2 regions of the Variovorax sp. LjRoot175 genome follow, and region 1 is predicted to be linked to the other one. Evidence: riboswitches for the same ligand, from Rfam matches in the RefSeq annotation. Region 1 holds a riboswitch; the other holds the start of a gene.
What was found. A riboswitch is a leader RNA that binds a small molecule or an ion and turns the genes downstream of it on or off. The one in region 1 is predicted to bind glycine.
Positions count from the first base shown of each region.

Region 2: another riboswitch for glycine. It lies ahead of ACSQ89_RS40825 (RidA family protein); the one in region 1 lies ahead of ACSQ89_RS03105 (D-amino acid dehydrogenase).

Region 1 covers NZ_CAXURY020000001.1:595,802-602,922, reverse strand. Annotated here, with positions in the region: gene ACSQ89_RS03110 (FAD-dependent oxidoreductase) at 1-1,246, shown strand, start outside; glycine riboswitch at 1,274-1,364, shown strand; glycine riboswitch at 1,380-1,485, shown strand; gene ACSQ89_RS03105 (D-amino acid dehydrogenase) at 1,571-2,839, shown strand; gene ACSQ89_RS03100 (LysR family transcriptional regulator) at 2,849-3,733, opposite strand; gene ACSQ89_RS03095 (tripartite tricarboxylate transporter substrate binding protein) at 3,892-4,830, shown strand; gene ACSQ89_RS03090 (M20 aminoacylase family protein) at 4,840-6,015, shown strand; gene ACSQ89_RS03085 (FIST signal transduction protein) at 6,153-7,121, opposite strand, start outside.
Region 2 covers NZ_CAXURY020000003.1:621,499-628,619, reverse strand. Annotated here, with positions in the region: gene ACSQ89_RS40845 (alpha/beta fold hydrolase) at 1-504, shown strand, start outside; gene ACSQ89_RS40840 (RidA family protein) at 616-957, shown strand; gene ACSQ89_RS40835 (GlxA family transcriptional regulator) at 1,236-2,405, opposite strand; partial or broken gene ACSQ89_RS40830 (transposase domain-containing protein) at 2,591-2,765, opposite strand; glycine riboswitch at 2,860-2,950, shown strand; glycine riboswitch at 2,966-3,071, shown strand; gene ACSQ89_RS40825 (RidA family protein) at 3,318-3,788, shown strand; gene ACSQ89_RS40820 (SRPBCC family protein) at 4,582-5,022, shown strand; gene ACSQ89_RS40815 (RidA family protein) at 5,035-5,532, opposite strand; gene ACSQ89_RS40810 (aminotransferase class V-fold PLP-dependent enzyme) at 5,529-6,848, opposite strand.

The DNA of each region.
Region 1 (7,121 bases):
ACTCGGCGCCGGCTTGCTCGGCGTGACATCGGCCTATTACCTTCAACAGCTGGGCCACGAAGTGACGGTGGTCGACAGGCATGCCACGCCGGCCGCCAAGGCGCGCGGGCGCGTCGACACGGTCGTCACGGCCGCGGCCGCGGCCGCGGCCGACCAGCTTCTTCGGCAATCCGCCGCTCGCCGTGCCGCCCGCGCGAAATGGGTGGGGCTGTACGTGCGCCTGCGGCGACGCTTCGCGAAGCTGCTCGATCGCGCCATCGGCGAGGCGCCGAAATCCAAGCCGATCGAACACCTCGTCCGGCTGGGCGCCTACAGCCGCGACATCGTGCGTTCGTTGCGCGACGAAGCCGGCGTGCCCCCGGGCCAGCGCAACCCGGGCCTGCTGAGCATCTACACTGATGCCGACGCCTTCAACGCCCGGCTGGCGCGCGCCTCTCATTGGAAAGATCTGGGATGCGAGGAGCGCCTGGTCTCGGCCGAAGAGGCGCTGCGCATCGAGCCGGCCCTGCAGGCCCTGCGCGGCGAGCTCGCCGGCGCAGCCTATTCGCTCGACGATCCGGCGGCGCGCGACCCGGCCCAGTTCGCGGCCAGCATGGTGTTCCTGTGCCGCGCGGCCGGCGTGCGCTTCCTGACCCAGCACACGGTGATCTCCCTGGAGGAGCGCGCAGGCCGCATCGACCATGTCGAGCTGCTCGATGCCGACGGCCAGCCCGTCGTCCTGCGCGGCCAGGCCTATGTGCTGGCGCTCGGCATCTCCAGCGCGATGCACGCCGAAAAGCTGAAGATCGCCATGCCTTTTCGCTTCCTGCGCGAATACATCGTCACGATCCCTCTCAAGGACGCGACCCGCGCACCGCGCGTCGCGCTGCGCGACCGGCAGGGCAAGCTGGGCATCCGGCGCATCGAAACGCCGGGCAGCGACTGCCTGCGGGTCTCCGCCACGGTACGCGCCAGCTTCGACGAAGAGAGCGAGCCCGATTCGGACCGCGTCGACGCCATCCTGCGCCGCATCGAAACGCTGCTGCCCGGCGCGGCCGACACGGCGCATGCCTCCCTCGAGACGGTCGTGCATGCCGTCAGCCGGGACGGGCTGCCGATGATCGGCAAGACCCGCCTGTTCAACCTGTTCCTCAATGTCGCGCCGGGCGCGCGCGGCTGGATCAACGCCTGCGGCGCCGGCAAGTCGATTGCCCGGATCGTGAGCGGCCTCAGGCCCGAGCTCGAGTTCGCCTTCAGAAATCCGTAGCCGCGCGCGTCCTCGCCGCCTTACAATTGCTGCACTGCAGGAGAGCGGGCCGCGGGAAGCGGCTCCACCGAAGGCGCAAACTCCCATAAACGCTCAGGTCGGCTCACGCGATGAGCCTGTACTGCATCAACTGTCAAAGCCGTCTGGAGAGCCATCACGCCATGTGATGCACCGAAGGAGCAAACCTGCTGCGGGCGCAGCGGGTGAATCTCTCAGGTACCGAGGACAGGGGGAGCGGCAACTTGGACGCATGGTCCGGTTGCTTTCTTTTTCGAGCTTCCGTTTCCGTTGCGTTCAAGCGCTGCAACCTCAAAGGTTCTCGAAATGCGCGTGATCGTTCTCGGCGCCGGCCTGCTCGGCGTGACCTCGGCTTACTACCTCCAGCAACTCGGCCACGAAGTGACCGTGATCGACCGGCAGGCCACACCGGCTGCCGAAACCAGCTTCGCCAACGGCGGCCAGATCTCGGTCAGCCATGCCGAACCCTGGGCCAACCCGAGCGCGCCGCTCAAGGTGCTGCAATGGCTCGGCAAGGAAGATGCACCGCTCCTCTTTCGCATCCGCGCCGACATGCGCCAGTGGCTCTGGGGCCTGCAGTTCCTGCGCGAATGCACGCCGGCGCGCACGCGCCACAACATCGAGCAGATCGTGCGCCTGGGCACCTACAGCCGCGACACGCTGCAGCAGCTGCGCCGCGACACCGGTCTCAGCTACGACCAGCGCACCCAGGGCATCCTGCACTTCTATACGACACAGAAGGAATTCGACGGCGCACTGAAGCCGGCCGAGCAGATGCGCGCACTGGGCTGCGAGCGCCAGGTGATCTCGGCCGACGAGGCGGTGAAGATCGAGCCCGCGCTAGCTCACATCCGGCCCCAGTTGGCCGGCGCCACCTACACGGCCGAAGACGAATCTGGCGATGCCAACCGCTTCGCGCGCGAACTGGTCGCACTGGCCTCTGCGGCCGGCGTGAACTTCCTCATGAGCCACACCGTGACCGCGCTGCGCGAAGCAGGCGGCAGCATCGACCACGTGGAAGCGACAGACAACGAAGGCCGCTTCCAGCGCATCCGCGGCGACGCCTTCGTGCTGGCGATGGGCTCGCTGAGCCCGCTCTACGCGACGCCGCTGGGCATCCGGCTGCCGATCTACCCGGCCAAGGGCTACTCGGTCACGCTGCCGGTGAAGGATGCCTCGAAGGCGCACCAGGTCTCTTTGACCGACGACGAGTACAAGCTGGTGTTCTCGCGCTACACCTCGGCCACCGGCGACCGCCTGCGCATCGCCGGCACGGCCGAACTCAACGGCTACGACCGCGACCTGAACCGCGTGCGCTGCGAGGCCATCGTGCGGCGCGTCGAAGAGCTGTTCCCTGGCGCCGGCGACAGCACGCAAGCCCAGTTCTGGACCGGACTGCGGCCGGCGACGCCCAGCAACGTGCCGCTGATCGGCAAAACGAAGCTGCCGAACCTGTTCCTCAACACCGGCCACGGCACGCTGGGCTGGACCCACGCCTGCGGCTCGGGCAAATCGATCGCGCGCATCGTGAGCGGCCTCAAGCCCGAGGTCGACTTCGCTTTCGCCACCTCCTAGGTCTCAGTCTCAGTCGCGCAGCAACTCCTGCATCAGCTCGCGCAGGATCGGCAGCGCCGGCGCCTCGGTGCGCCGGCGCAAGGTCACGAGGCCGAAACGCGCGACGCCATTCAGCTCGGGTTTCATCTTCAGCTCGACCAGGTCTGGCGCCGCCGCGCGAATGGCCAGCAGCACGGCGTCGCTCCGGCGCACCACCTCCACCAGGCTCGGGACTTCCTCGCACTGCAGCGTCACGCAGAGTGCCGGGTGCGCCTCGGGTCCATAGGCTTCGACCAAGGTGCGCGCCACCTCGTCGCTCAGCGGCGTGGAGGCTACGGGATAGCGCTGAACCGCCTCGAAGCTCACCGCGCTGCGAAGCCGCGCGAGCGGATGGCCGCGGCGGCACATGAAGACGCCGCGCATTTCGTGCAGTGCGCTCAGCTCCAGGTCGGCCGCGGGCTTCAGCGAACGCGCATCGACAACCAGCGCATCGAGCGTGCGCGCGCGCAGCGCCTGCGCCAGCAGATCGGTGCCGCCGCGCGACACGACCACGCGCATCTTCGGATGGCGGGTCGCCATGCGCATCAGAAAAGGCGTCATCAGCATCGCGCCGGGACCCGAGCCCATGCCGATGCGGATCACGCCGCCCTGCCCCTCGCGCATTAGCCGGCCGCTGTCGCGCAACTCGTCGGCCTCGAACACCAGCTGGCGCGCGCGGTTCAGCACTTCGCGCCCGAAAGCGGTGAGTTCGTTGCGGCGTCCGACCCGGTCGAACAGCGGCATACCCAGTTCGTCCTCGAGCGCGCGGATGCTGCGGCTCAACGCCGGCTGGGTCAGGTGCTGGGCCTGTGCGGCCTTGCTGAAGGAGCCGCTCTTTGCGAGCGAGATCAGATGCCTTAGTTGAACCAGCGTCATCGTGGGTGCCCGACAAAGTAGTGCATCGAAGTCATGCTAATGCAGACAACAATGCATTGGACGTTCGGATTGAAGACTCCTACGATTCGCTCGCATCCACCGGAGCCCCGATGAAACCGTTGTCCCGACCTTCGCGCACCCTACTTCTTGCCGGCCTCATGTTCGCCGCAAGCACGGCCTTCGCGCAGACCTATCCAACGAAGCCCGTCAGCCTGATGGTTCCCTACCCGGCCGGCGGACCCTCCGACGCGGCCGCGCGCATCTTCACCGTGCCGCTGGGCAAGGAACTGGGCCAACAGGTCGTGGTGGAGAACCTCGGTGGCGTCAGCGGCGCGATGGCTGCGCAGAAGGTGCTGGCGGCGCCCGCCGACGGCTACTACATCTTCCAGGGCTCGCCGAACGAGGTGATCCTCTCGCCGCTGGCCAATGCGGCCGTCAAGCTCAAGGCCGAGGACTTCCGCCTCGTGCATCCGGTGACCGACGCCGTGATGGTCTTCGTCGCGCGCAAGGACCTGCCGGCCAACACCGTCGACGAGCTGATCGCGCTGGCGCGCAAGTCCGGCGACGCGCCGCTGAGCTACGGCAGCGTGGGCGTCGGATCGCTCTATCACCTGATCCTCGAGAGCGTGCAGCAGCAGGCCGGCATCAAGCTCATGCATGCGCCGTACAAGGGCAACGCACCGCTCCTGCAGGACATCGGCGGCGGCCAGGTGGACTTCGCGGTGCTGGTCTACAGCGCGGCCATGGGCGCGCTGGCCGAGCAGGGCCGGCTCAAGGTGATCGGCCAGCTCGGCGCGCAGCGCTCCGAGCTGCTCAAGAACGTGCCGGCCGTGAGCGAAGGCAAGGAGCTGAAGAACTTCTCCTACAAGATCTGGAGCGGCTTCATGGTGCCGAAGAACACGCCGGAAGAAGTGGTGCAGCGCCTGCACAAGGCGATCGGCGCGACCCTGAAGGACCCGGCCGTGCGCGCCCAGCTCGCGGCCCAGACGCAGGTGGCTTCGGCGCCGATGTCGCTGGCCGAATCGGCGAAGTTCTTCGAGGCCGAAACGGCGCGCTACCGCAGCATCGCCAAGTCGATCAACCTGCAGCCGCAGTAAGCTGGCCTCATGAGCACACTCCTCGAACAATTGCACGCGCAGGCCGGCGAATTCATCGGCCTCAGGCGCGACATCCACCACCATCCCGAACTGGCCTTCGACGAGCACCGCACCTCGGCGCTGGTCGCCGCGAAGCTGGAGAGCTGGGGCTACGCGGTCGAGCGCGGCCTCGGCGGCACCGGCGTGGTGGGCCGGCTGGTGCGCGGCAAGGGCAAGCGCCGGCTCGGCCTTCGCGCCGACATGGATGCGCTGCCGATCGACGAAGCCACCGGCCTCGCCTACGCGAGCAGCCACGCCGGCGTGATGCATGCCTGCGGCCACGACGGCCACACGGCCATGCTGCTGGCCGCCGCACACCATCTCGCCGAACGCGGCCGCTTCGACGGCACGCTGAACCTGATCTTCCAGCCGGCCGAGGAAGGCGGCGGCGGCGCGTTGCGGATGATGGAGGACGGCCTGTTCGACAAGTACCCGTGCGACGCGATCTTCGCGATGCACAACATGCCGGGCCTGCCGCAAGGCCGGCTGGCGCTGCGCGAAGGCCCGGCGATGGCCTCGTCGGACTACGCCACCGTCACGCTCGCCGGCATCGGCGGCCATGGCGCGATGCCGCACCGCACCGCCGACCCTATCGTCGCCGCGGCCAGCATCGTGATGGCGCTGCAGACCGTGGTGTCGCGCAACATCGACCCGCTGCAGATGGCCGTGGTCACGGTGGGCGCCATCCATGCCGGAAAGGCCAACAACGTGATCCCGCAGAGCGCCGTGCTGGAGATCAGCGTGCGCGCGCTCGACCGCGAGGTGCGCGGCAGGCTCGAAGAGCGCATCAAGGCGCTCGTCGCGGCACAGGCAGAGAGCTTCGGCGTCAAGGCGCAGATCGACTGGCGGCCCGGCTATGCGGTGCTGGTCAACGCGCCCGAGGAAACCGCCTTCGCGCGCGAAGTGGCGCTCGAACTGCTCGGCCCGGAGCGCGTCACGCTGCAGGCGCCGGCGCTGCCCGGCAGCGAGGACTTCGCCTTCATGCTCGAGCGCGTGCCCGGCAGTTATCTGCTGATCGGCAATGGCGAGGGCGACAGCCACGGCGCCTGCATGGTGCACAACCCCGGCTACGACTTCAACGACGACAACGTCGCCATCGGCTCCGCGTACTGGGTGCTTCTGACCGAACGCTTCCTGCGGGATTGAACTCACCCCCAGGCTCCCCCACTTCGTGTGGTCCGCCAACCCCCTCTCCGGGGGCAACACCAGCGGCCCGGCAAAGCCGGTTCCGCGGTGTTCCCCGCCGGACTCTCGCGCTTTCGCGCACGCAGGGCAGTGAGTTTTCAGTCGTCCGCGGTGAACACGGTCAGCACGCCGGTGTAGCCGTAGAGGTGATGGCGTGCGATCTCCCCGGCGGCGAAGAAGCCGACCAGCGGCACGTCGCCGAGCGCATGGCGCACGATCTGCAGCTCGGCCCCGGGCGCACCGAAATGCGGGCCGCCGCGGCCCGAGCAGCTCACGTACACGGCGCCGGCGATGCGGCGCGCCGGATGGGGCGCGGCCTCGGCTTCGCCGGCCGCGACGGCGCGTGCGGTCGCGAGCGTCTGCTCCTGGGGTTCGAGTTCTTCGCGGACCTCGGCGCACACGCGCATCAGGTCGGCGCGCGCGGCCTGCGCATTGCGGCGGCAGAAGGTCATGCGCATGCCGGCTTCGGCCGTGTCGGCGATCGCGACGCCGCGACGCGTGGGGTCGAGGCCGATGATGTGGCGCACCAGCACGTCGGCGCCGAGGTCGCCGGTGCGACGGATGCTGTCGCTGCCGGCATCGACCAGGCCGACCAGCGTGGCGCGCACGGCATCGATCGCCTCCTGCGGCGCCTCCAGCGAAACGCCGAGCTCGGCCAGCAGCACGTCGAGCGCCGGCTCGCCGTCGAGCCGCAGCAGCAGGTTGCCGTCGGCTTCGGTGATCACGCGCTCGCGCGACACAGGCTGGCAGCCCTGGGTAACCCTGGACACCACACGCACGCCCTCGCCGAACACCACGCCCGAAAGCCCGCCCGAGAACACGCCGCCCGCGGCGCCGTGGCCGCGGATATTGCCGTTGCCGCCGATGGCGAACTGCAGCGATCCGGCGCGGCCCGAGGAGAGGCCGCCGAACAGGTAGCCGGTGTCGGTGCGGCCCGCCATCTCGGCGATCAGCTCGGCGAGTTCGGGCGTGGCCGGGTCGGCATGCACGAGCGCCGTGTGCGCCGCGAAGCCGCTCATCTCGGTGCTGGCGAGCGGCGCCACGCCCGAGAACACGCGGTATTGGTC
Region 2 (7,121 bases), on a different contig from region 1:
GCGCGGGTTCTCGCCCATCATTGGCCTTCGATGACAAAATCTGTCGCACTTCTCGCGGCTATTATTGGCAGCACAATATCGCCCGAGCTCTTGATTTCCGTGAATGTCGTATCTGACAATTCCAAGCCGGAAGCAGACCGCCTATTTTATTTGGAGCGTGACTTCTTCGCTCCCGGGCACGATGCTTCCGTTTGGTTGAGCGGGTGGCATACAGAGGTCTCTAAATTTCAGCTCGCGGCGACGAATGCAACGGCCGACAGTAGTTGGACCGAAGTAGGCAAAAATTTGCCGGTACTCTATGTTGCGCCTGAATTTGACAAGATTGCACCTGTACCCGAAGAAGATTACTTGCGAGATCGTGTAGGCCACCTCACGACGATGGAAATCATCCATGGTTCTGGCCACGCACTTCTTCCGGAGAAGGTTTCGGAGGCCGCGGCTGTGCTTGTCTCATTCGCCCAGTCCATCATGCGCGGCGAAGGTGGCCTACCTAGGCCTGTCTAAACTTCGAACGTGTGTTTCAAAGAGCCGGCATCTTTGCGGCTAAAGATTTTCCCGGCCCCGCTTTTCACGCGGGGCCTTTTTCCGCAGCTCAATTTTTTTCAGGAGAATTCCATGAGCATTCAGCGCATCGAACCGGGCGCCCGCATGAGCAACGCCGTCGTCCACGGTAACACCGTCTATCTCGCCGGCCGGGTCGGCGAAGGCGAGAGCGTCACTGACCAGTGCAAGAGCGCACTTGCCGACATCGACCGCCTGCTCGCTGCCGCCGGCAGCGACAAGTCGAAGATCCTGCAGACGATCATCTATCTCTCGGATATCGCCAATTTCGGTGAAATGAACGCCGTCTGGGAAGCCTGGATCGATCCAATCAACCCGCCGGCCCGCGCCACCAGCGAAGCCAAGCTCACCACACCGAAATTCAAGGTCGAGTTCATCGTCACGGCGGCGATCTGATCGCTCCGATATAGGAACCAGGAAGCAGGCCTATCGCTCTGATAGGCCGGCAATCGGGACTCGAGGAGTATCGTTTAAGGGTACGGGAGAGATCGGTCACCTGCCCCCTCCCAACCGCCAGCGTCGTGGCAGGGAAGTCCGTCAACTTGGGGATACCGGATTGATGAAGCGAGCCAGGCTTGGCGAATGGGCAGATCATTGCAGTTCTGCACAAGCAGACGGCGGGCGCGAAGCTCGCCGACCTGCTGAGGAGCTGTTAGAGGTAGCTCGGCTGTCGCTCAGTGCATTTCTGCCTCGGTCAAGCCGCCATCGGGATTGATCCTGCTTGAAGAACCAACTACTGAGTGAGCCAGATTTGTATAAACTGACTTTCTCGATCGCGACAAGTCTAAATCCTGATCACTCTTTACCATTCTTTCGTAGAGAGAAGCCCATTGCGGCGATATAACGTCATCCAAGCTTACTTTTGATTGTCGTGCTTGCGATGGGGTCATTGCAAATTGAGCTCGGAAACATCGATTGAAGTGAGAGCTATCGGAGAAACCGGTGATCGTCGCGATTTCGGTTATTGACTTGGGGCTATTTAAAAGAAGCCAATATCCATAAGCGAGTCGAAATTGACGACAATATTGCTGGACCGGTTGCTTCATTTCCTGCTGGAAAAGCCGTTCTATCTGCCGCTTAGAAACCCCCAAGGATGACGCAAGAGATTCAACCTTCAATGGCTGCTGTCCAAGATTTCTTTCGATGATCTTGAGCGCCCGAAGTACTCTCGCATCGCGTGGATTTTCTCTTGTTTCAGAATTCTGCTCAGTTTCGGTGGGGGAGGTCGAAAGCTCTTGCGGCGCGGGAATCTCGGCGCCGATAGCGGCATAATGACGCTCTAGAAGCCATGATCCGAGTTCCAGCGCCGCTAGCCCTCCTGCACAGCTAACTCGCCTGCCGCTCACGACCAAGTTAATGCCGGAGATTTGCTGCACCTCTGCAAAACGGGTATCTCGGTCGACGCCCCGATACCAATCCGTTGCGCAGGGCAACCTATCGAAAAATCCGGCTTCGATTAGCACAAATAGTCCCGAACCTGTCCCCACAAGAGTTGCGCCCTTCATATCGGCGCTTGTGAGTGCTTCCAGAATCGATCTGCGGTCCTCGACAGGAGCAGCTGTCTTCCCGCCTATCACGAAAACGTAGTTGCAATCGCGAGCAGCGTGCAGGGGCGCTGTCGGAGGTACTTGGACCCCGCAGGTCGTTTGCGCTGGCTTTTGTCCTAGAACGATATATTCAAAGTCGACTCCGACCGCGGCTGCGGGGTCGGTGCAATGCTTCAAGATATAAACCAGGGCAGAGTACGAAAACATCGTGAAGCCCGGAAGGAGGATGAAGCCGACCTTCACTCGCCGCCGCGCCAGCTTGGCGGGTTCGGCCTTCACACCAGATACCGGCATCATCGTGGACTCTCCTGCCAAAAGGTCGGCAATCGTAGCAGTTGCAGTATGTCCGCGCGCAATCGGATGCTCATGGCACTTGTCGCATAGAAGGTAAGCGGATGGCCGTCCGATCCTTGACGACTGCGACCGGCGGCACGCGGCAATTGGCCGCTCACGGCGGTCTCGCCGGGAGGGCACTTCATCGATTGCCAGCGGTGCGGCAGGAGATTGTCGATGCGGCTGGCCATGTGCGTGGGCAGGCGCTGCAGGACGTCTTTAGGTACGCGTGCGGATCAGGGCCGCAGAGCTTGCCGCCTGCACCAGGCTCATCACGACGGCCGCGCGCTGGCCGGCCAGTTCTGATTTTTTCAACTCCCCTGCCTCACGTTCCAGGCTTGGCGCTCGAACAACGAGAGGCTGGTTGGCTCCCGACCCCTTGCGGCACTATCGACTTCCAGCAACGATCCGAATAGACTTCGTCATAGCAGGAGAGCGGGCCGCGCGAAGCGGCTCCACCGAAGGCGCAAACTCCCATAAACGCTCAGGTCGGCTCACGTGATGAGCCTGTACTGCATCAACTGTCAAAGCCGTCTGGAGAGCCATCACGTCATGTGATGCACCGAAGGAGCAAACCTGCTGCGGGCGCAGCGGGTGAATCTCTCAGGTACCGAGGACAGGGGGAGCGGCAACTTGGACGCATGGTCCGGTTGCTTTCTTTTCGAGCTTCCGTTTCTCCGCGTTCAAGCGCTGCAACCTCATAGGTTCACGACATGCGCGTGATCGTTCTCGGCGCCGGCCTGCTCGGGATATTCGTACCACAGGCAGCGCGCTCGCGCCCGCCCTGAGCGAGCTGAATGCCGACGATCAGCTCTCCGCCCCACTCGACGACCCCTATTTCGGCAATTGACCACTTACTTCCAAGGACACCAGAGAATGACAACGCAAGGACCCGACGCACGCCTGACCCAACTCGGCATTGAATTGCCGACGGCGGTCGCCCCCGTCGCCAACTATGTGCCGGCCCGAAAGAGCGGCGCGCTGATCTACATCGCGGGCCAGGTGCCGACCGCCGGCGGCAAGGACCAGTACGTGGGCAAGGTCGGCCAGGACGTCTCGATCGAGAACGCCCAGAAGGCGGCGCGACTGTGCGCGATCAACATCCTTGCCCAGCTGCGCACGGCGCTGGGCGGCAGCCTCGATGGCGTCGCGGGCTGCGTGCGCCTCGGCGGCTTCGTTAATTCCACCCCCGAGTTCGGCGACCATCCCAAGGTGATCAACGGCGCCTCCGACCTGATGGTCGAGGTGTTCGGCGAAGCGGGTCGGCATGCGCGCGCCGCAGTCGGCTGCAATTCGCTACCGCGCAACGTCGCTGTCCAGGTCGATGCCATCTTCGAGTTGGCCTGACGATGAACCACGCCGCGGCCTGGGCTGACGGCTGTGTACCGATAAATGCGCTGACCGGCTTCCTCGGCAGCGGCACCCACGCTGCTGCGCCATTTGCTGGCCGATGCCGGCGTGGCGGACACGGTGGTGGTCATCAACGAGTTCGGTGAGGTCGGGCTCGACCACCTGTTGGTGCGCGCGAGCTCGCTGAAGAGGTCGTCCTGCTGAGCTCGGGCACTCTACGAGTTCGGCCGGGCTCTCTTGGCTAGACAGCGTTTCAGCGCGGGCGCCATACACGACGCGACGCGGACCAACCGTGAAGACCGCCTTTTAGATGAAGAACTCGGTAATCTAGAACACTGGAAATGCTTATATGGGCGCCTCCCGGATTACAAGCAACTTGTGTGTAAAGGATCAGGAGGCAGGGCTGCAGTCTATATCCGGCCTGTTGTGCAGGGGTGATGCCTGCTGGCCCTGATGGTATTCGCTGACGAGGCTCCCAACTGATCATCGAGTTTGGTGCTCTTGATCCATATCGGAGTGTTCCCATCCCGGTCCGACCTGTCTGGCCCATCACACGCGTGGTCGCTTGCTCTCCTTCGAAGCGGTAGTTTCTAGGTTCCTGTCAGTGCACTGGCTGCCACGCCGCAGGTCTCCACGCCTGTCCGCGTGCCAACACCACCATATCGTGCGCGCCAGCTTGTTGGCCACCGCCGACGACCACGCGGTATGGCCGGCGCTGGGCTTCAAATTTGACCCGGGTGTTTAGCCTACCCTGATCCTTTTTAAGCGGTGCCATCGCAAGAACAAGGCGGTGCGCAAGATCGACCCTGCCTCCCGGGCGACTGTGTATTCCGCGATGAACGAACCGGCGATCCTGAAGCAGTGCATCCCCGGCTGCGAAGAGGTCGAGGAGAGGTCCGACGGCGAGTTCGCCGCGATCGTGCGCTTCGAATTCGGACCGCTAAAGGCGCGATTCAGGGGCAAAGTCCGCCTCTTCGATCGGGATCCTCCGAACGGCTATCAGCTGGTCGGCGAGGGCGAGGGAGGCGTTGCGGGCTTTGCCAAGAGCTCAGCCGTCGTGGCCCTGGCGGACACACCGGAAGGGACAAGGTTGACCTACCAACTGGAAGCGAATGTCGGCGGCAAGATCGCTCAGCTTGGCCAACGCTTGCTCATGTCAACGACCAAGAAGATGCAGGAAGGAGGAGGCGTAGTCGATCTCGCCGCGAATGAGGTGCTCGAGGCGCCATGATGCTTCGCGAACTCAGCGCGCCGCGATGCACTCCACTTCGACACGAGCGTTAAAGGCCAGTCCGCTCGATCCGAACGCGCTGCGTGCGGGAAATTTCCCCGCCGAGAAATAGGTCTTGTAGACGTCGTTGAAGGTGTTCCATTCATTCATGTCGGCCAACATCGCGGTGCACTTCACTACGTCGGCAAACGTGTATCCATGCGCCTCCAGTGATGTCCTGATGTTCTCCATCACTTGTTTGGCCTCCGGCTGAATCCCGCCAGGTGGCAGCTTGAGGCTGCCGGGGATGTTGCCAATCTGGCCTGACAGGTAGAGCGTCGGACCGACTTGCACTGCCTCGGAAAATGGAAGTGTTGTGGGAAGAACCTTTCCGGAGTTCAAGTGCTTTGGAGCCGCACAGCCGCTGATTAAAACGATCGCCAGGCCAGCGAGCGCTACGGGAAGTATCAAGCGGCCGGCAGCGCCAACGCCGCAAGACAGTGGATTTGCTTGAAAGTGCTTGGAACTCATGGGGTACCGATCGCTGCAAGAAACTTGTCGATGTCGCTCATGTCGTTGAAGACAGACGGCGAGATGCGTGCGTGATTTGCGCGCAAGGTAATTTCGATCTTCGCGGGTGCAAGGCGAGGCGCCAGCTGGGATGCGTTGAGATAGGCGAATGTCACGATGGCGGAGTTGGAATCGGTCGGCGTCACCACTTGAAAGCCTCTGGCCCTCAGGCCGTTCTGCAAAGCGTCGGTCATAGGCTTTCGATAGGCTTGGATCTTGTCGGGGCCCACGCTCTGAATCCAGTCGATCGATGCCGCGCATGCCGCCTCGATCGCACTTGCTGGGAACGATCCCATGAAATACCCAGCGACCGAGTTGATCTGAACGCTCTCGTATGGGACGCTGCCCGGCGGATCAAGCGGATACACATGAAGAATTGGAGCCGCAAAGTTGCGGGTCTGGCGATAGCCATACCATGGGCGCTGGAGTTGGGGCAGAAGGCTCTTGCGCACGTACAGAAGCGCGAAGCCGAAGTCGCCCATGAGCCACTTGTAGGTTCCGCAGGCGGCGAAGTCCACACCTGCCGCCTTGACGTCAATCGGCATGTTGCCGGCGGACTGAATCAGGTCGACGTACACGAGCGCCCCACGCGAATGCGCCAGGTCGCATACGGCCTTGAGGTCATGGGTAAATCCGTTGTACAGCGACACATGCGAAATCGCAACGAGCTTGGTTCCGGGTGAGATTGCCGCATCCAGAGCGGAAAGTGAGATGCGGTAGTCCGCGTCCATTGGAACGGTGATGACGTTCACTCCCCGGAGCCGATACTGCTCGTACATGTAGAAAGACCCGACGAAGTGAAGCGCGTCGGTCACTACCCGCCCGCCAGACTCGGGCAAGCCGAGGGCCTTCGTGACGAGGTACTCACCCATCGATGTACTCGGAACGTACGTGACCTCATCCGCATCGGCATTGATCAGGGCCGCGAACTTTGCCGTGGCCGTTGCGCTTCCGCCCGCAAGCGTTGTTTTCGATTGCGCATAGGACGCCAGGGCATCCTTGGCATAGGTGTTCCATGGGTGATCAGCGGCTCCGTTGAGGAAGATGCGGTCAGCCACGCCAGGGAAAAGCGCCCTCGCCGGCAGCGTCGGCGTGGACGCAGGTGGCTCGGCCGCAGTTGCTGTGCCGATCGGCAGGATTCCACCCGAACCGCCACCTCCACCCCCGCAAGCGGCGAGTTGTCCGCCCAGGACGCCCGCTACCGACGCGCTGCCCACAGTCTTCAGCCAGCGACGCCGAGAAGTAGCAGGCGCTGTCGTGTTTTCCGAATCGCTCATAATTCAAGCTCCATGTTGAGAAGTCAACAAATTGTTGAATCTTGGTGCGTAGATGCCCTACAGCGGGGCGACTCGTCCAAGGGCCAAGCTTGCGTTGCGCAAGACGCATCGCCAGAATTCAACACCGAGTTTATTGTTCTACGTTTTGTTGAAGCGTCGACTAGGGATTCCACTCACTATGCCCCGTTCCCCATCCAACACAAAGACTCTGCCCCGGCCGACGGCTACCGCGAAGCCCCGCCGTATCAAGCGACAAACATCCAACAGCGCCGA